3 regions of the Pseudovibrio sp. SCP20 genome follow, and region 2 is predicted to be linked to each of the others. Evidence: riboswitches for the same ligand, from Rfam matches in the RefSeq annotation. Region 2 holds a riboswitch; each other region holds the start of a gene.
What was found. Region 2 has a riboswitch for thiamine pyrophosphate ahead of thiC (phosphomethylpyrimidine synthase ThiC). Riboswitches for the same ligand answer to the same signal wherever they lie in the genome.
Positions count from the first base shown of each region.

Region 1: it holds a riboswitch for thiamine pyrophosphate, as region 2 does, so the genes downstream of both, AC3CB2_RS20620 (ABC transporter permease) here and thiC (phosphomethylpyrimidine synthase ThiC) in region 2, are expected to answer to the same signal.
Region 3: it holds a riboswitch for thiamine pyrophosphate, as region 2 does, so the genes downstream of both, thiB (thiamine ABC transporter substrate binding subunit) here and thiC (phosphomethylpyrimidine synthase ThiC) in region 2, are expected to answer to the same signal.

Region 1 is NZ_JBYMDH010000006.1:45,238-52,446, forward strand. It holds gene rpoH (RNA polymerase sigma factor RpoH) at 1-552, shown strand, start outside; gene AC3CB2_RS20610 (adenylate/guanylate cyclase domain-containing protein) at 1,042-2,874, shown strand; gene AC3CB2_RS20615 (ABC transporter substrate-binding protein) at 2,947-3,885, opposite strand; gene AC3CB2_RS20620 (ABC transporter permease) at 3,912-4,544, opposite strand; TPP riboswitch at 4,794-4,902, opposite strand; gene AC3CB2_RS20625 (hypothetical protein) at 5,033-6,811, opposite strand; gene AC3CB2_RS20630 (adenylosuccinate synthase) at 6,849-7,209, opposite strand, start outside.
Region 2 is NZ_JBYMDH010000004.1:450,964-458,172, reverse strand. It holds gene AC3CB2_RS18005 (thiamine phosphate synthase) at 1-422, opposite strand, end outside; gene AC3CB2_RS18000 (thiazole synthase) at 422-1,189, opposite strand; gene thiS (sulfur carrier protein ThiS) at 1,191-1,388, opposite strand; gene AC3CB2_RS17990 (FAD-dependent oxidoreductase) at 1,385-2,326, opposite strand; gene thiC (phosphomethylpyrimidine synthase ThiC) at 2,323-4,122, opposite strand; TPP riboswitch at 4,236-4,356, opposite strand; gene AC3CB2_RS17980 (metallophosphoesterase family protein) at 4,540-6,507, shown strand; gene AC3CB2_RS17975 (N-acetylmuramic acid 6-phosphate etherase) at 6,674-7,209, shown strand, end outside.
Region 3 is NZ_JBYMDH010000004.1:198,186-205,394, reverse strand. It holds gene AC3CB2_RS16740 (thiamine ABC transporter ATP-binding protein) at 1-657, opposite strand, end outside; gene AC3CB2_RS16735 (thiamine/thiamine pyrophosphate ABC transporter permease ThiP) at 644-2,191, opposite strand; gene thiB (thiamine ABC transporter substrate binding subunit) at 2,167-3,159, opposite strand; TPP riboswitch at 3,181-3,287, opposite strand; gene AC3CB2_RS16725 (efflux RND transporter periplasmic adaptor subunit) at 3,540-5,048, shown strand; gene AC3CB2_RS16720 (efflux RND transporter permease subunit) at 5,045-7,209, shown strand, end outside.

The DNA.
Region 1 (7,209 bases), on a different contig from region 2:
TATATCCTGCGCACTTGGTCGCTGGTTAAAATGGGCACCACCGCAAACCAGAAACGCCTATTCTTCAACCTGCGCCGCGTCAAAGGCAAAATTCAGGCATTTGAAGACGGTGATCTGCGTCCGGAACAGGTCCAGCAGATTGCAACAACGCTCGGCGTAACGGAAAACGAAGTTGTTTCCATGAACCGCCGTTTGGGTGGCGACTCTTCTCTGAACGCTCCACTGCGCTCCAGCGAAGGTGAATCCAGCGAATGGCAGGATTGGCTCGTCGACGACTCCGAAAGTCAGGAAGCTGTGCTTGCTGAGCAGGAAGAGTATGACGTGCGCCGTGACATGCTGAAAAATGCGATGAGCGTTCTCAACGAACGTGAAACCCGCATTTTTGAAGCCCGTCGTCTGTCAGAGAACCCAATCACTCTGGAAGAGCTTTCCACCGAGTTTGGTGTCAGCCGCGAACGTGTTCGCCAGATTGAAGTGCGTGCTTTTGAAAAGGTCCAGAAGGCCGTTCAAGAAAGCGCAATGGCAATGGCTGCCCAACACGCAAGTGCATAACACGTACTCCCGCTCAGGGGGTACGTTTCCCAGCCAGATGAAAATGGACGCTGATTGCACAGCCACGATGGATGCTGTCTGCATTGTAACGCTTACATGCACACAATTTGAGCTGAATTAACTTAAAATACAAATCATCTGTAGGAACATCCTTTTAAATAAACAGCCAAACTTGTCGTCCCTCAGGTGCTCTCCTAAGGTTAATGATGAGGGGATTTTATGTGAGTTGGGTCGCTTCCCCTCTTGGAGGGAAATACAATGTTCGGCTCTGGCTGGCTGTCGCAAACCAACCGCGCACTCGCTGCGGTCGTATCCTGCTTAATCATAGCTATAGCTATACTGCTCCGCATCCTATACCCGCAGGTATTGGAAAACGTCGGATACCTCAGCCAAAACGCGCTGCAATTGGCTTGGCCAAACACAGCATCGGCGCCGCCGGTTTACACGATCCATTTGACACCAGAATCATCCCAGCAAACGCAGGAGCCGGTGTATCAGCGTCTCGAGCTGGCGCAAATCCTTCAAAAGCTGGGGGAGTATAATCCTGAGTTACTGGTCATCGACGCAGACTTCCGAAAGGCTGATCCTGCTTCACCAACACTGAGAAGCAGAACCTATGATACCTTGCAGCCATCCTTACGAGCGACATACCCAAACCACGACCTTCTGCTGCAAACCATCATCTCCCATTACCCTGTGTTGCTCAACAGTCCTTTGACCCAGGCAACAGCAGAAAAACCTCCACTTTCCAATTACATAAGGTTCTCAGAAGCTGTCGGCTTCCAAGGCGATGAACACTATGCAAAGGGGGCGTCTGCCCTGCTCTACGAGCTCCAATATGAGAGCAAAGCCAACCCGGCACCCTCACTCACACTGCAAGCCTGGAAGCTCTTAAATTCAGCTAAAGCCGATGATTTTCAGTTGATTCAAACAGAGCAAGGCTCCTCGTTAGAAAGTGCAGAACTTCAAGTTCCCGTCACCTCAAAGGGTGAGATGCTGATTTACAACAGTGGTTCAGCCAGTGCCTATATTTTTGCGGCAAACGACGTCCTGCGAGATAAAGTCTCCTCTAAACTTTGGCCGCCAGCACCAAACAGCACTTTTGTTCTGGGCACACAGTCGAGAGTGTCAGAACGGCATGCACAGGCCCTCCAAACGCTGCAATCTAATAATTTCATCACCATTCCCACGTGGAGCCAATACACTGAGATTGCTGCACTAATCATTTTCGGTGGCGCTGTCGTGCTCGCTTCAGCAACACAAGGCTTCTGGCTTAGCCTGACCATAGCGGTCATCGCCGTACTAGCGATGAATGGCGTCGCATTTCACCAGTTTGCTCTTAACAACATAGCACTGGAGCCATTCTTTCCATCGCTCATCATTCTGCTGATATTCGCTATCTCCTGCACCATCAGAAGAGTGACCTTCAAAAGCCACCGCAGCAAAACGACTGAGCGATTTGCAGGTATCCTTGCACCCAAACAGATGCAGAAGTTGCTTACAAAATCAGAGCAACTGCCATTGGAAGGTCAACAACGTGAGATCACGAGCCTCTCAACCCGCCTGAGGCATTTTCATCGATATTATGAGGGTCTCTCCCCTCAGGATCTCGCAAGCTTTTCTAACAGCTTCCAAACCGCACATTTGGATGAAGTCCATATCCACGATGGAACACTGAATACGCTGAATACATCGGGCCTAAGCGCCTACTGGAACGCCCCTTTGGATGATCCGTTCCATGCAGCACATGCGTGTCGGACGGCGATTGAAATGCAGAAGCAGATGAAGCGTTTTAATGTCAAAGATCGCTTCAACTTCAATCAGAAAAACATGACGGATCACGCAGTCACGCTGGATATCGGCATCTCAACAGGTCTGGCAACACTGGGAGAAACCGGCACTAGACGCCACTTCAGATATGCCCCACTGGGCAAACCCGTTGATTTAGCTGATGATTTAGCCCGTCATTGTAAGGAGGCAGGCCACAGTCTCCTCATCTGCGAAACCACCCGCGGCCAGATGCAAGAGCTCGCGACGCTGGAGACGATCCCTGTCAAAACCAGCCGTTATTTAATGCGTTCGTTTGCGTTACTCGGTGATCCATCCCTCGCTTTTTCGGAAAACTTCCTCAAACTCAAGAACACCCACTGCAACATGGTCTTCGCGCTCTTTGAGGAGAACGACAAGAAAAAAGCACTCACTCTGCTGGACGAATGCAAGGCCCTCTCTGACGGCGAGTACAACGCCATCTATGCGGCTTTCGAGAAGTACATCCTCAGCGATCTGGCGCAGCACGAAGCGGTGAAGGATGCAGCGCAATAACAGCATTTGGCCTACAAATAAAAAGAGCCCCCGAAACTCGGAGGCTCAATAATTGGTTTAGACCTATAACGGTTAGCGCAGTTCAACCGCGTAGGTTTCCACTGGAGGCGCTGTTTTAATGAGCCCCTGCTCAATCAGGAAGTTCGCAAAGCGCTCGTAGCGGCCAATATCCAAAGCAGCTGGACGGCTCGCAAAGCGTGGCAGGGTGTCTGCCCAGGCGCGTTTATTCAGCTCATCATCAAGGTTTGGGTAGACCTCAAGAAAGCTCTTCCAGGAGTCCTGAGGGTTGTTCAGCAGATAAACAGTTGCCGCCTCAATCGCACTGATGAACTTCTTCAGGCGTGGATCATCCAGCTTGTCCTTGTGAGCAACATAGATCAGCTCATCATAAACCGGCACACCATTCTCTTCCGGATAGAACGCACGACCTTTCGCGCCTTCAATTTCCATCTGGTTCAGCTCAAAGTTACGGTAACCACCAATCACCGCATCAACCTGTCCCGCAATCAAGGAAGGAGAGAGCGAAAAGTTCACGTTGATCAGCTCAACGTCATCAGAACTCAAGCCAGCATTGGAGAGCATCTTACCCAGCATCGCGCTTTCAAAGCCGGACGTGGAGTAGCCGATACGCTTGCCCTTCAGGTCTGCAATCTCCTTGATCGGTCCATCTTCCAACACGATCAGCGTGTTCAGCGGCGTGGAAACCAGCGTGCCGATGCGCATCAGCGGCATGCCTTCATCGATCTGCGGATGCAGCGTTTGCTGATAGGAGATTGCAATATCCCCCTGCCCGGCAGCAACCAACTTTGGTGGCATGGAAGGATCAGCTGGTTCAATCAGCTCAACATCAAGCCCTTCCTTCTCAAAGAAGCCCCGTGCCTTCGCAACCACAATCGGAGCATGGTCCGGGTTCGCAAACCAATCGAGCAGCACCGTCAGCTTGTCCGCAGCCTGCACCTGAAGTGTGCTCGCAAGCATCGCTGCGCCAAACAGCATACCTAATTTTTTCATAAGGTTACGTCCTCATACTCTGAGATCTAGATCTCTTTCTGCCAATAGATCATCCGAGAAGTGGCGAACTCAACAACTGCCCTCAGGCTCAACACCATCACCGCAAGCAAGATCAGCGCTGCAAACATGGTCGCTGTTTGCATGCGTGCGTTGGATTGCAACATGATGAAAGCCAGCCCTCCTTTTGCACCAACCCATTCTCCAACCACTGCACCAATCGGCGCGAACACCGCCGCAATCCGCATGCCTGACGCCAGAGACGGCATCGCAGCAGGAATACGGATGTAACGGAGCATTTGCCAGCGGTTGAGACCGTGCAGCTTACCAAGGTCAAGCAAGGACTGATCCGTCCTCCGCAACCCGTCAAAAAACGTTGAGGTCACGGAAAAGAAGATCACAATCACCGCCATCACCACCTTGGAAGCAAGCCCAAAGCCGAACCAGAGCACCAGAAGCGGCGCAATCGCAAACACAGGAAGAGATTGAGTTGCTGCAATCGGAGGCAGCAAAAACAGGCGCACCCGGCGAGACATCGACAGCAAGATAGCAAGCGAAGCCCCGGCACTCACGCCAAAGAGAAAGCCGAGAACGGTCTCATAGGCGGTAATGCCTGCATGATGCAGCAGGAAAGCACCCTGATTGAGAAAAGCGGTAAGCACCGCCGCCGGACCTGGCAATAGAAACGGAGGAAACTCTCCAATCCGAACCACAATTTCCCAAATGGCGACAAACAGCAAAATCCCGAAAAGACTTCGCAGAATTCGTATTAAAGCTCGCTTCAGCATGTCATTTCCCAACAATGGTATTGGGCATCACAAACAGGCGGAAGAACGGAGCTCAGATTGGCTCTCTAGGAATTTTCGACACAGGACCTCCAACTACAAACTGCAGATATGGAGATCCGGGAAGAATGGCTCAGGTCCCGTCCCTTCGCCGGCATTACCCGGATCAGGTTCAAAGGGTTTAGCTCGTGGCAATCTCAGCTTTTCGTCAAGAAAAGCACCCCTCGGAATGGCATGGACCATGCGCGTTTCTACGGGAGTTTGCAAGCAGATTTTCCAAGGCCGGGGGACAACGCCATGAAAAAAGGCCTCAGCTCGAACAGAGCCAAGGCCTTCTAAAATCAATCTAACTTGCTGAAATCAGATTACTTCCAGCTCTTGATTGCCTGTGCGACAACCTTATTGCCAGTTGTCCCTTTTTCAAAGGTCAGCATTGCACGGCGACCGCTGTTGTACAGCAGCGGAACATCAATCCATTCGCGCTCAGCAAGACGCTGCAAGTTCTTCGCCTTCTCTTCATTGCTGTCAGAAAGAGCAATCCAGAAGAGCGTGTCAGAAACCTTCACAGCAGCCCCATCAAGCGGATCACCAGCTTCAGACTCAGTCTTCTTCAGGATCAGACCAGGCACTTTCTCAACGCCCTTACCGTCAAACCCTTCCGGGAAGATGAAGTTCAGCTCCAACAGATGGCTCGCAGGCAGGGACTGGTCGCTGTTCGGCTTCAACGTCATCTCAACAGAGAGATTGCGGGATGGAAGTGTCGCAACAGCCTTGATGACAGAAATGCCATTGACCTCATCCAGCGTCCAAACCACGTTACCGCGAGACGCAGAACCAGCTGCACCCGGTGTCAAAGCTTCTTCGTAAAGAATGCTCTGCTGTGCCACTGGAGAAATCTCGGACTCGGTGCCGATAGTCTCTGCAGGTGGAACTGAGTTTGTCTCGACGCCTGCTGTCTGCGGCTCAGGCTCCTTAGCCGGCAGCACCTGAGGTGCAGCACTATCATCAGTGGATGCGGAAGGAGCCGGATCAACACTGCGAACAACAGTTGGTGCAGGTGCAATTTCTGCTGGTGCCGCGCTGGAAGAGTTCCGGGTAATCCGTGTTGTCGTCACCGGTGTTGCATCTGGAGAAACTTTAGCTCCTTCATCAGATGGCAACAGACGGTCAGTGTTCTTCTTAGGTGCACGCTCTGGCTGAACCCGAAGTGGTTCATCTTCACCCGTTGGTGCGCTCTCTGGCTCTCCGGTCTCGCTGGTTTCAGCTGGCAGGATCAGAGAGAGAATGGCCTCGCGCTGGCTGTAAACGCCTGCAGTCACACCCAGAATGATCAGGATGATAACAATCATGCCGACAATGCCGGATGTATTGGAAGGCTTCAGACCTTCCTCCTGCTCAATCGCGTCCCCTACGCGCTGTGCAACCACAGGCTTGCGGGAGGAAGCAGGTTTACGGCTTGTCTTTGGCTTAACCTTTGCAGGCTCGTCAATCTCGCGGCGAGCGGTCTTGTCTTTGGTCTCCAGCTTGGAGCGACGAGCTTCGCCAGGAACCCAGGCGCGCTCTTCAGCGCTGGTCTCAACAGCCCCTTTGGTTGGCAGGGAGGCAGCAGGCTCTTTCGGCTCGCTCTCGCCCATAGAACCAAGATCAGGCTCTTTGCGCTCTTTAGAAGCTTCAGGCAGCTGGTCACGCGCCATCTGATTGGCTTGGTGTGCAGCATTGCCAAGATCCTGTGCCGCACGAACAGCTTCTTTAAACACATCCGCTTTGGCAGCAGGTGCTTTTGGCTCTTCGCGTGCAGGCTCTTCAGGCTTTGCCTCAACCTTTGGCTTGTCGTCAGCTGGTGGAGGAGTTGGTGCCGCAGAAACAGGAGGAGCTGTCGGCTGTGGAGCACTTGGAGCTGGGGTGGTTTTGGACCGCCCCAACCCGAGAGACTCGCGAGCAGCTTCCGCTTCGACCTTACGAATGGCCTCTTCAAGCTTCAGCTGCTCCTCAGTGATCTGGGAGGGAGACAGTGGTGGGTCGTAACTTTTAAGTTGCTTTACAATTGCATTTCGCGCGCGTTGATAAACTGCCCGCCGTGCCGAACCAGTGTTCTCTTGTAAACCAGCTACCGCTTTTTTCAGAACGGAATTATAGTCCGCCATTTAACTGCCCATTGCCCCCAGAGCTTCACTTCACGACTTAATCCTGGAATGGATTCTGAACCAGGATTGTGTCATCACGTTCTGGGCTTGTTGATAACAGAGCGACCGGAGCACCAATCAGCTCTTCAACATGCCGAACGTATTTCACAGCTTGTGCAGGTAATTCAGCCCAGGTGCGCGCGCCTTTGGTTGATTCCTTCCAACCAGGCAGGGTCTCATAAATGGGAACAACCCGCGCCTGAGCACCTTGAGATGCCGGAAGGTAATCGATTCGCTCACCATCTAGCTCATAACCAACACAAATCTTAATTTCATCCAGTCCGTCCAAAACGTCAAGCTTTGTCAATGCAATCCCATTGATTCCGCTGGTGCAAACGGTTTGACGGACAATCACTGCA
Region 2 (7,209 bases):
CAACGACGGATGCGATCCAATCCCTGAGGCGCCCACTTCATTTTCTTCAGCTTGGTTGGATAGACTGGCCCCAGTGCCACATATTCAGGATTATGAGAGAGGGCTCGATCAAGTTCGGCCTCATCATGGGTAGAAAGACCAAAGCGAATGCCCGCTTTTCGAAGAGCGGTAAAGTCTGCGGTATCCATGTCCTCTTGGCCAAGGTGAATGAAGTCACAGCCCAGTTCCAACGCCAGCTCCCAGTAATCATTAATGATCAACTGGGCACAATGGGCTTTACAGAAATCTCGGGCTTTGATGACTTGCCGACGAATCTCAGCTTCTGGCTGATCTTTAATCCTCAGTTGCACAAGCTTTACGCCATGAGGCACCAGTTTCTCAATCCAGTCTACGTCCCCGGTAATCAAGTAAAACCGTTCCATCAGATCAACTCCGCCATGCCAAGGATTGGGGTTGAGGGAACCGCCATATCCCTCGGTTCCATTGGATCGGCGGCATACCCAAGCCGACCTGCTTCAATCGCTTGCGCCATCGCTTTCGCCATCAATGCTGGATCTCCCGCTTTTGCGACAGCAGTGTTGAGCAAGACAGCATCCATACCCAGCTCCATGGCATGCGTTGCATCAGATGGACGACCAATCCCGGCATCGACGATCAGCGGAATATCTGGAAAGTGCGCTCGCATCGCCCGCAAAGCATCTGGATTCCGCAGGCCCTGACCAGATCCAATCGGTGCCCCCCAAGGCATCAGCAGCTCGCAACCAACTTCCAACAGCTTTTCTCCAACCACCAGATCATCTGTGGTGTACGGGAACACTTTGAAACCATCTGCACTCAGGATTTTTGTAGCCTCGACAAGCCCAAATACATCGGGCTGCAAACTATCTGCGTTGCCGATGACTTCCAGCTTGATCCAATCGGTTCCAAACAACTCCCGCGCCATCTGCGCAGTCGTGACAGCCTCTCGCACGCTATGGCATCCGGCGGTGTTTGGCAGGATTTTGCGACCGCAATCCTTGAGTAGCTCCCAGAACCCAGCTCCAGATCCATCCGCAGTTTCTCGCCGCAAGGAGACAGTAATGATCTCTGCCTGACTGGCCTTAATTGCCTTCTTCAACACGGCAGGTGAAGGGTATTGCGCTGTGCCAAGAAGCAGGCGGGAGTTGATTTCTGTTCCGTAGATCTGCATCTCAACCTCCCTGCATTGGAGCCAGAACTTCCAGCTTGTCGCCATCTGAAAGTGGCGTTTCTGGATAGTCCTCACGCGGTACGAAGTTACCATTCAGGGCTGCTGCGATCGCTGGGCTGGTAAACTCCAGATCGGTAAGAGCATCAGCCAAAGTTTTGCCAGCAACCTCGCGCGGTTCTGCATTCACGATGATCTTCATTTGCATGTCTCCGATAAAAGCTGCTCCGCTGCTTGCTGTGCCATTGCCGGAGCCAGCAAAAAGCCATGGCGATAAAGCCCGTTGAGGTGAAGCACACCATCGTTCTCAACAAGGCAAGGAAGGTTGTCAGGGAACGCAGGCCGTAAACCTGCTCCAATCTCCACCACGCTTGCCTCTGCAAAGGCAGGATGAATTGCGAAGGCCGCGCTCATCATCTCGGTGAGAGATCTGAGTGTAGGCGGCCGGTCTGAGTTACTCTCAACCATCGTCCCCCCAATCATGAAGAGGCCATCAGAACGCGGCACCAGATAAAGCGGCATACGCGGATGCAAGAGACGGATGACACGAGACAGCTCAACCTCCGGGCAATGCAAAACAGCCATCTCACCACGAACAGCCCGCAAGTCAGGCAGACCAGCTGCCATCGCCGTGCAGTTGAGATCAACCCGCGAAGGTGCGTCAGTGCCATAGCGGATCTCCACGCCAAGCTCTTCAACTGCCTTTGTCAGATCAACAAGCGCCTGCCTTGGATCAAGATGCGCCTCTTCTTTGAAGAAAAGCCCTCGCTCAAACCGACCTTTCAAAGCAGGTTCAAGCTGAGCGATTATCTGCCCATCAACTTCATCAAAATGAGATGTCCGACGTGCAAACCGTGTCAGTTCTGCCTGATCTCGGGGCGGTGCCATCACAAGCGTTCCATGCCGTGTAACTGGTGTGACCTGAGCCCACCAATCAGCCGCGGTGCATCCAAGTGTGATGACATTCTCTTCCGCATTTTCTCGTTCACAAAAAGGGGCCAGCATACCACCTGCGAACCGGGCAACGCTGTTTTCTCCGGGTTGTTCTGCCCTCTCGAAGATGGTGACAGATCCACCACGCTTTGCCAGTTCATAGGCGGAAGCCAGCCCCGCAAGGCCAGCTCCTGCAATCGTAATCACTGCTCTGCCTCCGCCAATGGAAGGTAAAGCTCACCACCTTCACGGAACTTGGCCGCCATCGCTTCCATGCCTTCCTTTTGAGCTTCTGCGCGGATGTCATGAGAGATCCGCATGGAGCAGAATTTAGGTCCGCACATGGAACAGAAATGCGCCACCTTGTGCGCGTCTTTCGGTAATGTTTCATCATGGAAGTTGCGCGCTGTTTCCGGGTCGAGGGATAGGTTGAACTGATCCTCCCAACGGAACTCAAAGCGCGCACGAGACAAGGCATCATCCCGTCGCTGAGCACCCGGCAATCCCTTGGCCAAATCAGCAGCATGAGCTGCAATCTTGTAGGTGATTACGCCAGTCTTCACGTCATCCCGATCCGGCAACCCCAGATGCTCCTTAGGCGTCACATAGCAAAGCATGGCACAGCCAAACCAACCAATCATCGCGGCGCCGATGCCGGAAGTGATGTGGTCATAACCAGGAGCAATGTCAGTGGTGAGAGGGCCAAGCGTGTAGAACGGAGCTTCATGACAGCATTCCAGCTGCTTATCCATGTTCTCCTTGATCTTATGCATGGCCACATGGCCCGGACCTTCAATCATCACCTGACAATCCTTGGCCCAAGCGATCTTGGTCAGCTCGCCAAGCGTTTCCAGTTCTGCAAACTGTGCTTCATCATTGGCATCCGCAATGGAACCTGGACGTAAACCATCACCAAGGGAGAAGGCCACATCATACTGGCGGCAGATATCGCAGATCTCCGCAAAATGCTCATAAAGGAAGCTTTCCTTGTGATGATGGAGACACCACTTGGCCATGATGGAGCCGCCACGAGAAACAATGCCAGTTACGCGGTTCACAGTCATCGGCACCATGTGCAGACGTACGCCGGCATGAATGGTGAAGTAATCAACCCCTTGCTCAGCCTGCTCGATCAGCGTGTCACGGAAGATCTCCCAAGTCAGGTCTTCAGCAATGCCATTCACCTTCTCCAGTGCCTGATAAAGCGGAACCGTGCCAATCGGCACCGGGCTATTGCGGATGATCCACTCGCGAGTGTTGTGAATGTTCCGACCAGTTGAGAGGTCCATAACCGTATCCGCTCCCCAACGGATCGCCCAGACCATCTTGTCTACCTCTTCCTCCATGGAGGAGGTGACAGCGGACGTGCCCATATTGGCGTTGATCTTGACCAGAAAGTTTCGGCCAATGATCATCGGCTCGCTCTCTGGGTGATTGATGTTGGAGGGGATAATTGCACGACCTGCCGCTACTTCGTCCCGAACAAACTCCGGCGTCACGTAATCAGGAATGCTCGCGCCCCAGTCATTGCCGGACCGCTCTTCTGAGGCCGCTTCCCGCATCTGGTTCTCGCGGATAGCAACAAACTCCATCTCCGGCGTGATGATGCCTGCGCGGGCATAAGCCAGCTGTGTCACAGCCTTGCCGTCCTTGCCACGCAGCGGCTGCGGCTTCACCGGAAATTCGGCAACCAACCGCTCACCCTGCGCGAAACCGTTGTCTTCTGGTTTGATCTCACGACCTTCATAAACTTCCACATCTCCGCGAGCCTTGATCCACTTGCGCCGTACTGTTGGCAGACCTTCGGAAATACTGGTTGTGACAGCAGGATCAGTGTAGGGGCCGGAGCTGTCATAGATTGGCAACGGTGGTTCGCCTGCTGTTGGATGGACGCTGATTTCGCGCATCGGGACACGCACGTCTTCATGCAGATTGCCATTCACGTAGATCTTGCGTGATGCAGGCAAGGAGCCTGTGGTGATGGATGGCTTTGGGCTAGTCATAATGGTGCTCCTCAAGTTCATAACTCGAAAGACACCAGATGAGTTTTGGCTGGGAAACGGCAGGAAGATCTCCTGCTGAGTGGATCGCGGTGGATACAATACCCCTGATAACAGGCCGCGCGACCCGTGCTTCCTACGCCAGTATCAACTGGGTCAGGTTCAAAGGGTCGCGTCGCCGAGTTTGCGCTCTGTCAGCCTCTCAGTCTCCTAGGTGAGACTCCCCTGCATACGTGTTTTTGCTAGACCTATTAGAAGGGCCTGTCAAGGCAGGTTCGGTTCAGGTGAGGTTCAGAAATCTTCTGTAGTTTGGCTTTGGTGAGAGAGGAGTTGTTGGCCCTTATTGGATTTTGAGGTTTGCGCACCTATCTCTCATCTACGAATTTCACTTCTGGATATCGCAACTAATAATATCAACGAATGCCTGAAACCTCTTCTCTCCCGTCTGTTCTTGTCGGCCCTATTCTGCGGCGATTAGAAACCACCCGTTTAACCTTCTGGCTCGCTGTCCGCGCACCGGCAGATGTAAAGCTGGAGCTCCTGCCCCAAGGCGGTGATCCGCAAACCTATGAGCTTTCCAAAAAGCAGGCAGAGGTGAACCTGATTTCAGCAGGCACGCACCTCCATTACCTGTTGATCGATCTTCCGCTCCATCAGCCGCTGCCACAGGATGTCTGGGTCGACTATCGCCTATCTTTGCGCATGGCAGATGATGAGGCAGCAGGCTGGCAAGATCAAACGGCTTGGGCACCTGATCTTTGTTATGAAGGTCAATCGCTTCCCGGCTTCCTTCTCAGCTCCAAAGTGTCTTCGCTTCTGCACGGCTCTTGCCGCAAGCCACATCACGAGTCTGGTGATGGTTTGGTTGCTGCGGACCAGTTTCTGGCAAAGCATATTGCATCGAATGGTGGGACCAAGATCGATCAGGAAAATTGGCCCGCTGCATTGGTGATGAGCGGTGACCAGATTTACTCTGATGACGTTGCTGGCCCAATGCTGCGAGCAATCCATTCGCTCATCGAAAAGCTTGGCATTTCAGAAGAGCAGTTGAGTGGCTTGGAAAGCAAGATCCCCGACGTTGCATCAGATCTGTATAGCCATGGTGATACCTACTATCGGCGTGAAAAGTTTCTGCCTAATCTGGAGAAGAACCGGAAGCTCTGGGTTGTCTTGTTTGGCGGGGTAGAGAAGCCGATTTTTACGGCAGACCATGCTCACAACCATCTGATTACACTTGCTGAATTTTTGGCAATGTATCTGCTTGTCTGGTCTCCCGCTGCTTGGGATCTGGTTGAGACAGATAAACCTGAGGGTCTAACACCTGAAGAAACAGAGCTTTATGAGACAGAGCAGGAAATCCTGAAGGAGTTTGTCTCAGGCCTGAGCCAAGTCCGCAGGCTCTTTGCGCATTTGCCAGTTGCGATGATCTTTGATGATCATGATGTCACGGACGACTGGAATCTCAATCGCGATTGGGAAGAGACCGCCTATGGTCACCCGTTCTCCCGCCGCATCATCGGCAATGCTTTATGCGCCTACATGCTCAATCAGGGCTGGGGCAATAAACCGGAAGCCTTCGCGGGTGGTCTGCTGGATGAGATGACTGAGGTTTTCAAGACACCCGGCACAAGCGCCTACGATGAGTTTCTGGATCACCTCTTTGACTTTGAGAACTGGGACTACCACTGGGAGCTGGATCCGCCACTGTTGGTGCTGGATACCCGCACACGCAGATGGAGATCAGAGCGTGCAGGGTATCTGCCTTCTGGTCTGTTAGATTGGGAGGCCGTCACAGACCTTCAACGATCTTTACGCGGCAAAGATGCCGTTCTGCTTGTGTCCGCTGCGCCGATTTTCGGGGTTAAGCTGATTGAGACCCTTCAGAAGTTACTCACCTTCATGGGCAAGCCACTCATGGTGGACGCTGAATACTGGATGGCTCATCCGGGAACGGCAGATGGCATTTTGAATGTGTTCCGTCACCGGAAAACGCCAGACCGTTTCACGATCCTCTCCGGAGATGTGCATTACTCGTTTGTGTATGACGTAGAACTGCGCGGCCATTCCAGAGGGCCGGACATCTGGCAAATCTGCAGTAGCGGCATCAAGAACGAGTTCCCCGCAAAGCTGCTGGACAAACTCGATCATCTGAACCGTTGGCTCTATGCGCCGCGCTCACCGCTAAACTGGCTCACGAGACGCCGTGGGATGAAAGTGATCCCGCGCAAACCGGTTGGCACACAACACGGTCGCCGCCTGCTGAATGCAAGTGGCATTGGATTAGTTGAGTTTGACGAACATGGTGGGCCCGATCAAATCAGCCAGCTGCTGCCAGATGGTCGGCAGGTTGTGTTCGTACGCCGGGAAGAAGAAGCTCGCTGGGATTAACAGCAAAAAATCTAGAGCCAAAATAATACCTGTGGTCTGCAACTGTCTCAGGTAAATGCTGGAAATTTATTAGAATTACCCAAATTAAGGGCTCTCTCTAATATATCATTGCCATATCGCGAGTTGTTGGTATGCTATTGGTATCAGGGAGAGTCTCGTGTCCAGCATGTCCAGAAAAGTCGGGTTTCCAGAACATTCCAATCCACGAGAATGGCGAGAAACCGAGCAAAGATCTTCACGTTACGCAGGCTTGGAAACATGGGGGACCGATGAGGTTCTCAAAGCATTGCTGGGTGGCCAAGTGCAGGCCCTCAATGCAGTCTGGGCAGCACTGGGAGAACTGGAGACCGCAATTGATGCGGCTGCTCAGCGACTACAGGCAGGCGAGGGGCGGCTCGTTTATGTTGGGGCAGGAACTTCAGGTCGTCTTGGCGTACTGGACGGCATTGAACTCATTCCCACATTCGGTTGGCCAGAAGAGCGTTTGATCTACGGTTTGGCAGGCGGCGAAGCAGGTCTTCTGCGTCCTCAGGAAGGAGCCGAAGACAGCGTAGAAGCAGGCCGAAACTTTATCATAGAACATAAGGTTGGCGTTCAGGACGTTGTATTGGGTCTGGCTGCCAGTGGAACCACGCCATTCACCCGTGCTGCAATCCAGACAGCCCGTGCCTCAGGTGCACTGACCATATCATTAGCCAACAA
Region 3 (7,209 bases), 250 kb from region 2:
GTCCAGGAGTTGTGTGGTTTCGGCAGGGGGATGGACGGTGCCGCCTGCAACCAGCATGGCTTGGTTGGTTATGCGGCGGGCATCTTGTGGATCGTGGCTGACCATCAGGAGGGTGGTGCCTGTCTCTGCTGCTAGCTCTGCAACCAGATCCAGCATTTCGGCCTTTAAGGCTGGGCCAAGTGCGGCGAAGGGTTCATCAAGCAAGAGTAAGTCGCGGTGTTGCACGAGTACGCGGGCAAGCGCAACGCGGCTTTGTTGGCCGCCAGACAGTTCAGCGGGTTTGCGCGTTCCCATCCCGGCAAGGCCAACCCGCTCCAGCGCAGCAGCGACCTGAGCGTGCTCTGTTTTTGAGAGTTTGCCGCTTGGACGCAGACCAAGTGCTGCGTTCTGCTCAGCTGTGAGGTGAGGAAAGAGGTTGCCATCCTGAAACAACATCGCGATTGGGCGTTTGCCCGGGGCCAGTTCTGTCAGATCCTGCCCCTTCCATGAGACGTGCCCCATAGAGATCTGGCGGAAACCGGCAATCGCTTCCAGCAGGGTCGATTTGCCTGCGCCTGATGGGCCAATCACGGCAACACTGCTGCCAGCTTCTATGCTGACATCTGCGTGCAGCTGAAAGGCGCCATTGGCGATTACGCAAGACTCAAGCTTCAGCATGCCAGCGTCCTCCTCGGTCTAAGAGCCAGAATAAAGACATGGACAACACCAGCAACAACAGGGCTCCACCTGCCGCCGCTTCCATCTTGTAAGCCCCCATGAGGCGATAGATCTGCAAAGGCAGAGTTGCAATCTCCGGGTCAGCGAAAAGAGCAATCACACCCAGATCGCCCATGGAAAGCGCGGCAGCAAGGCCAGCAGCAAAGCCAATCTGTGGCCTCATGCGCGGAATAAAGACACGCGTGAAGAACACCCAGCCTTCCATGTTCAAAGATAACGCCAGACGTCCATGACGGGACACAGTATCTTTCGCAGCCGGAACCAGAATGCGCAGGGCGAACGGCAGGGCCATGGCTGCATTGACCAGCGCGGTGACAGGTAATGCAAGATCTGTTGGGTTTGCCCAAGGGCGGATGATGATGAACAGCCCTGTACCGATCACCAGTGGAGAGGCTGCAAGGCCAAGGATGCCTGCAAGTTCCACCGTGCCGGGCTTTCTAACAGCAATTGCTGCAGCCATCGGTAATGCAAGCAGCAACAGAATGAAGGTGCTGACTGAGGCCACTCCAACCGAGATCAATGCAGATTTGATCACCAAGAACGGCAGAGAAAGAAGACCTGTGACACCAGAAAGCGCAACAGCGCTGAGTGGCAGAAGCAGGAAGACAGCAGCAAGTATGATCCAGAAGCTATCGATGACAGGCGTACCGCCATCCCAGCGTTGAATGGCTCTGTCCAATCCCGCACCAAAGCCTTCGCCTCGTGAAAGCTTCAGAGCTGCAAAGGCTGCTGCCGCTGTCAGCGCCAATTGCAGGGCAGAGAGCAGAGCGGCGCGCCCAAGGTCAAAATCATAGGTAAAGGCCTGATAAATCGCCAGCTCTATCGTTGTCGCGCGGGGACCTCCGCCAAGAGTAAGTGCAACGGCAAAACTGGTGAGACAAATGGCAAAAATTACGGCTAGTGCGCCGGGTAAAATGCGTTTGAGCATGGGAAGCTCGATCAGGCGGAACAAAGACCAGCCGTCGCACCCCAACTGAGCCGCAAGGCGAAAACGCTCCGACGGCACCTCTTGCCACCCCTGCAATATGAGGCGCGTTGCTAGCGGTAGATTGAAGAACACATGAGCCAGTACAACACCATGCAAGCCATAGATACGGATGGGAGATGCGCCGAAGTAAACCAATACCTCTGAGATCCAGCCGGAACGTCCAAAAACCTGCAGTAAGCCAAGAATGGCAACAATAACCGGAAGGATGAACGGGGCGCCTAGCAAGGCGATCAACAGGCTGCGGCCTTTAAACCTGCGGCGTGCCAGCGCGCGTGCAACAGGCACCGCCAACCCCACGCTGATCAAGGCTGAAAGCACGGCTTGGGTGAGCGTAAACTTAAGTGCCGCCCAGTCTGAAGAAGAAAACCCATGCCCGGCTTCAGCACGCAGCGCAACAGCAGCCAGCGTGCCAAGAATGAGTGCCGCGACGAGCAATGCCGCGGCAACTCCGGGAAGCGAGCTTACTGGCTGAGCGCTTCGAGCCATTCCGGCAGAGCCTCACGTCGTGCAGCAACTGCGTCTTCAGGTGCAAGCAGCAAAGCCTTTTCAGGTGTTTGCAAGGTTTCGAAACCTGCTGGAAGACCGCTTGCAGGCGTAACTGCAGGGTACATCCAGTTGGTTGTTGGGATGATGCTCTGGAAAGCGTCAGAAACCATGAAGTTCAGGAACTTATCCGCCAGCTCCGGCTGGTCGGTGCCCGCGAGTTTCGCTGCCACTTCCACCTGCATGTAGTGGCCTTCATCAAACGCCGCGGTGGTTTTGCTGTCATCTTCCTCAGTAATCAGATGATAAGCCGGAGACGTGGTGTAGCTGAGCACCATCTCTGCTTCCCCATCAAGGAAGAGACCATAGGCTTCAGACCAGCCTTTGGTAACAGTCACGATATTATCGGAAAGCCCTGCCCAGATATCCGCAGCTTCATCACCATAAGCAGATTTTACCCAAAGCAGCAGGCCAAGGCCCGGAGTGGAAGAGCGTGGATCTTGAATGAGGATCTTGGTGTCACTCTCGGCCAGCTCGCGGAAACTAGAAGGAACCGTTGCGCCCTTTTTATGCACGAATGCGAAGTAGCCCCAGTCATAAGGCACAAAGGTCTCATCTGCCCAGTCCACCGGCAGTGTGTACTTCGCGTCAACTGAATGCGGTGCAAACAGACTAGTCTTTTTGGCTGTTTCAATCAGGTTGGTATCCAACCCCAGAACAACATCTGCATCCGTGTTGTTGCCTTCAAGACGAAGGCGGGAAAGCAACGCTGCGCCATCTTCAACACCAACAAGGTTCAGATCACACTCGCAGATCGCTTCAAAGGCTTCTTCCACTTTAGGGCCCGGGCCCCAGTCGGAAACGAAGCTGTCATAGGTGTAAACGGTGAGTTCAGGTTTTTCGGCAGCCATTGCCGATGTTGCAGTGAGTAATCCCGCAGCAATTAACAGATGTTTCAAGTCATCCTCCATTGCGGCGAGAGGGCAAGGATGGATGAAACCGGTACCCTTCCCTCCGCCGGTTCTAGCCGGTTCAGGTTCAACGGGTTCACCAATCTGGCATCTCAGCACGACAAAAGCGCGCACCCCGAGGTCAAGCGGTTCTTAACTGGAAAAGAAGAGCAGTGCAACTGTAAGCAGCAAATTGAAGAGCTAACAAAATTGGGGTTAACGAGAACACTTGACCTTCCAGTAACTGGAACGATTATGATGTTCGGCTCTAGGCTGTTTTGTGCTGTTTTATGTCAGCGAAAAGCGGCGTAATGGTGTGGACTTGGAGTGGCGTTGGTGTTTTCGGATGCTGGCGGATGACTTCAGGTTGGACCGGTGATTGGTAGAGCAGGACAGGACCGATGCGTAGTAAGTACGCAGTTGTGGTTGGGTTTGCGGTTGTTGCGAGTGTCTCGGCTGGGCTTGGGATTTTTCTTGGAAGTTCAATGGATTGGACTTCGGGAAGTTCTGGTGCCACGGACAAAGAGATTCTGTATTGGGTTGCGCCTATGGACCCGAACTTCCGGCGCGATGAACCCGGTAAGTCCCCCATGGGTATGGATCTCATCCCTGTTTATGCTGGCGAGGAAGCTCAGCCAAACGGGACTGGAGTGACGCTTTCACCGAGTGTCATCAATACGATTGGTGTCCGTACAGCGATTGCCAGTGTGGAGCCGATTTCTCAGAAAATCGAAAGCGTTGGCTTTGTTGGCTATGATGAGCACCGTTCCAGTCAGGTTCATCTGCGGACCGAAGGATGGATCCAGAAGCTCAATATACGCGCCGTTGGTGATCCCGTTGAAAAGGGTGATCTGCTCTTCACCGTCTACGCGCCGGAAGTGACGGTTGCCAGTGCTGACCTGATCAGGGCAGTGCGAAGAGGTGATCAAGCTGCTGAACAAAACATCCGTATCCAGCTTCAAAACTATGGTATTGATCCAGCACAGATTGATCAGATGGCCCGGGCCAGCAAGCCCGCGGATGTCTTCAAGGTTTTTGCGCCTCAATCCGGTGTGGTGACCACACTGGAAGCTGCGGATGGCATGTATCTGCAGCCAGATTCCATCGCTTTGACGCTTGCAGATCTCTCTTCTGTCTGGCTGATGGTGGATGTGTTTGAGCAAGATATTGCCCGGCTAAGCCCAAACAGTGAAGTGCTGGCCAGCTTTGAACATCTTCCCGGTAAAGTGTTGGATGGACGGATTGACTACATCTATCCGGAGCTGGACTCAGTCACTCGTACTCTGCCTGTTCGCCTGCATTTCGATAACTCAAAGGGCTTTTTACGTCCTAACATGTTTGGCCGTGTCACGATCATTCCTTCCGAAACACGAAATGCGATCACCATTCCCACCAGCGCATTGATCCGCACAGGTATGTCTGAACGGGTAATCCTGCAAACGGAGGAAGGCACCTTTCAGCCACGTATTGTAACACCCGGTTTGACTGGTAGTTTTGGTGAAGGCAGCCGGACGGAGATCCTGCAAGGTCTGCAGCCTGGCGATGAAGTTGTCACTTCAGCGCAGTTCCTGATCGACAGTGAAAGCTCTCTCTCTGCTGGAATGGAACGGATGTCGCTGGCGCAAGGTGCTCCCATCTGGTCTGAAGGGACTGTTACCCGCGTTGACCCGGAGGCCAACACTATCACTATCCGTCACGCGGCGATCAACGAGCTAGACTGGCCAAAGATGGAAACCACTTTTGCGGTTCGTGGCAATCTGGACGAGTTTGATGTGTCTGCGAACAAGCAAATTGAGTTTGCTATCACGCGAGGCTCAGACAAACGCTTCAGCCTTGTCGAGATGCGCGAGAGTGGAGAAAAGCTCTCCAAATCAGCACCAGCTGAACCGGTGGGGGCCGATGACAAATGATTGGCTCCATAATCCGTGCTTCCATCAAGAACCGTGTGATCGTTCTGATGGCTGCGGTGATGTTGACACTTGGCGGTATCTGGGCACTGAAGGAAACACCCGTTGATGCGATCCCGGACCTTTCCGATGTTCAGGTGATCATCAAGACCCCTTATGACGGTCAGGCACCTCAGGTTATTGAAGATCAGGTAACCTATCCAATCGCCACTGCCATGTTGTCCGTGCCGGATGTGATCGATGTGCGCGGGTTCTCGTTTTATGGCGATTCCTACGTTTACGTGGTGTTCAAAGACAGCACCGATCTTTACTGGGCGCGCAGTCGGGTGCTGGAATATCTGGCTCAGGTGGGCGCCAAACTGCCGGATGGTGTAACGCCTGAACTTGGACCGGATGCAACGGGTGTAGGCTGGATCTATCAGTATGCGCTGATCGACCGAACCGGCAATCATGATCTGGCGCAACTCCGATCCTTGCAGGATTGGTGGCTGAAGTTTGAGCTTCAAACCGTCAGTGGGGTTTCTGAAGTGGCAACCATTGGCGGCATGGTCAAGCAGTATCAGGTTGTTGCTGATCCCAATAAACTGCGTGCCTATGGAGTGACACTGCCAGAGCTGATGAGCACGATTGAGAACGCAAACCGTGAGACCAGCGGTAGCGTTATCGAGATGGCAGAGGCAGAGTATATGGTCCGCGCCACTGGTTATATTCAGTCCATTGAAGACCTGAAGCAAATTCCGATCAAAGTGAATGAACGGGGTGCGGCTCTTACGCTTGAGGATGTGGCCGAAATTCGCCTCGGTCCGCAAATGCGTCGAGGCGTGGCAGACTTGAATGGTGAGGGTGACTCTGTCGGAGCCGTCGTGATTATGCGCTGGGGTGAGAATCCGCTGCGCACCATTGAGGGTGTGACGGCTAAACTGAATGAGCTGAAGCCCAACTTGCCGGAAGGTGTTGAGATTGTAACCACTTATGATCGCTCCGGCGTGATTGAACGGGCCATTGATAACCTGACCCAAAAGCTTACCGAAGAGTTTCTGGTGGTGGTTCTGGTCTGTGCGATCTTCCTGCTGCATCTCAGATCATCATTGGTGATCCTGATCTCACTGCCACTTGGTATTCTGACGGCACTGCTCGTGATGCGATTGCAGGGCGTGAACGCCAATATCATGTCACTCGGCGGAATCGCCATTGCGATTGGAGCCATGGTGGATGCGGCGATTGTGATGATCGAAGCCATGCACCGACGGCTAGAGAAGGAACCAGACCCCGACAAGAACCGCTGGAAAGTGGTTGCTGAGTGCTGCTCAGAGGTTGGGCCAGCATTGTTCTACTCGCTTGCGATTATCACCATCAGCTTCCTGCCGGTATTTGTACTGGAAGCGCAGGAAGGACGTTTATTCAAACCGCTGGCTTTCACCAAGACCTATGCCATGGCAGCGGCAACGATTTTGAGTATTACTCTGGTACCAGTGCTGATGGGTTACTTCGTGCGTGGGCGCATTCACCCTGAGGCTAAGAACCCGGTGAACCGTTTCTGCATTGCCCTGTACCGGCCAGCCCTTTCGCTGGTCATCACGTGGCCAAAGACAACAATCGTGTTTGCGCTGGTTCTGGTGGCCTCTATTCTTGTGCCGCTGAACAGGATTGGAACGGAGTTCATGCCGGAGCTGAAGGAAGGTGACTTCCTTTACATGCCCTCGCTTTACACCGGTGTTTCCATCGGCAAGGCACGGGAAGTGCTACAGCAAACTGACCGCATGATCATGCAGGTGCCTGAAGTGCAAACGGTCCATGGCAAGCTGGGGCGCGCTGAAACCGCAACGGACCCAGCGCCCTTGACCATGTTTGAAACCACTATTCAGCTGAAACCGCAGGACCAGTGGCGAGAAGGTATGACACTTGAAAAGATACGGCAGGAACTGGACAAGTCCGTGCAGGTGCCTGGCCTGACCAACGTTTGGATTCAGCCCATCAAGAACCGCATCGATATGCTGGCGACGGGCATGAAAACACCGGTGGGCGTGAAGGTCTCCGGGCCTGACTTGCAGGTCATTCAGGACATCTCAGTAGAGATCGAAGGTCTCGTCAAAGGTGTAGAGGGGACGCTGTCGGCTTATGCGGAACGCCCCAAAGGCGCACGGTTTATCGAGATTGATATCAA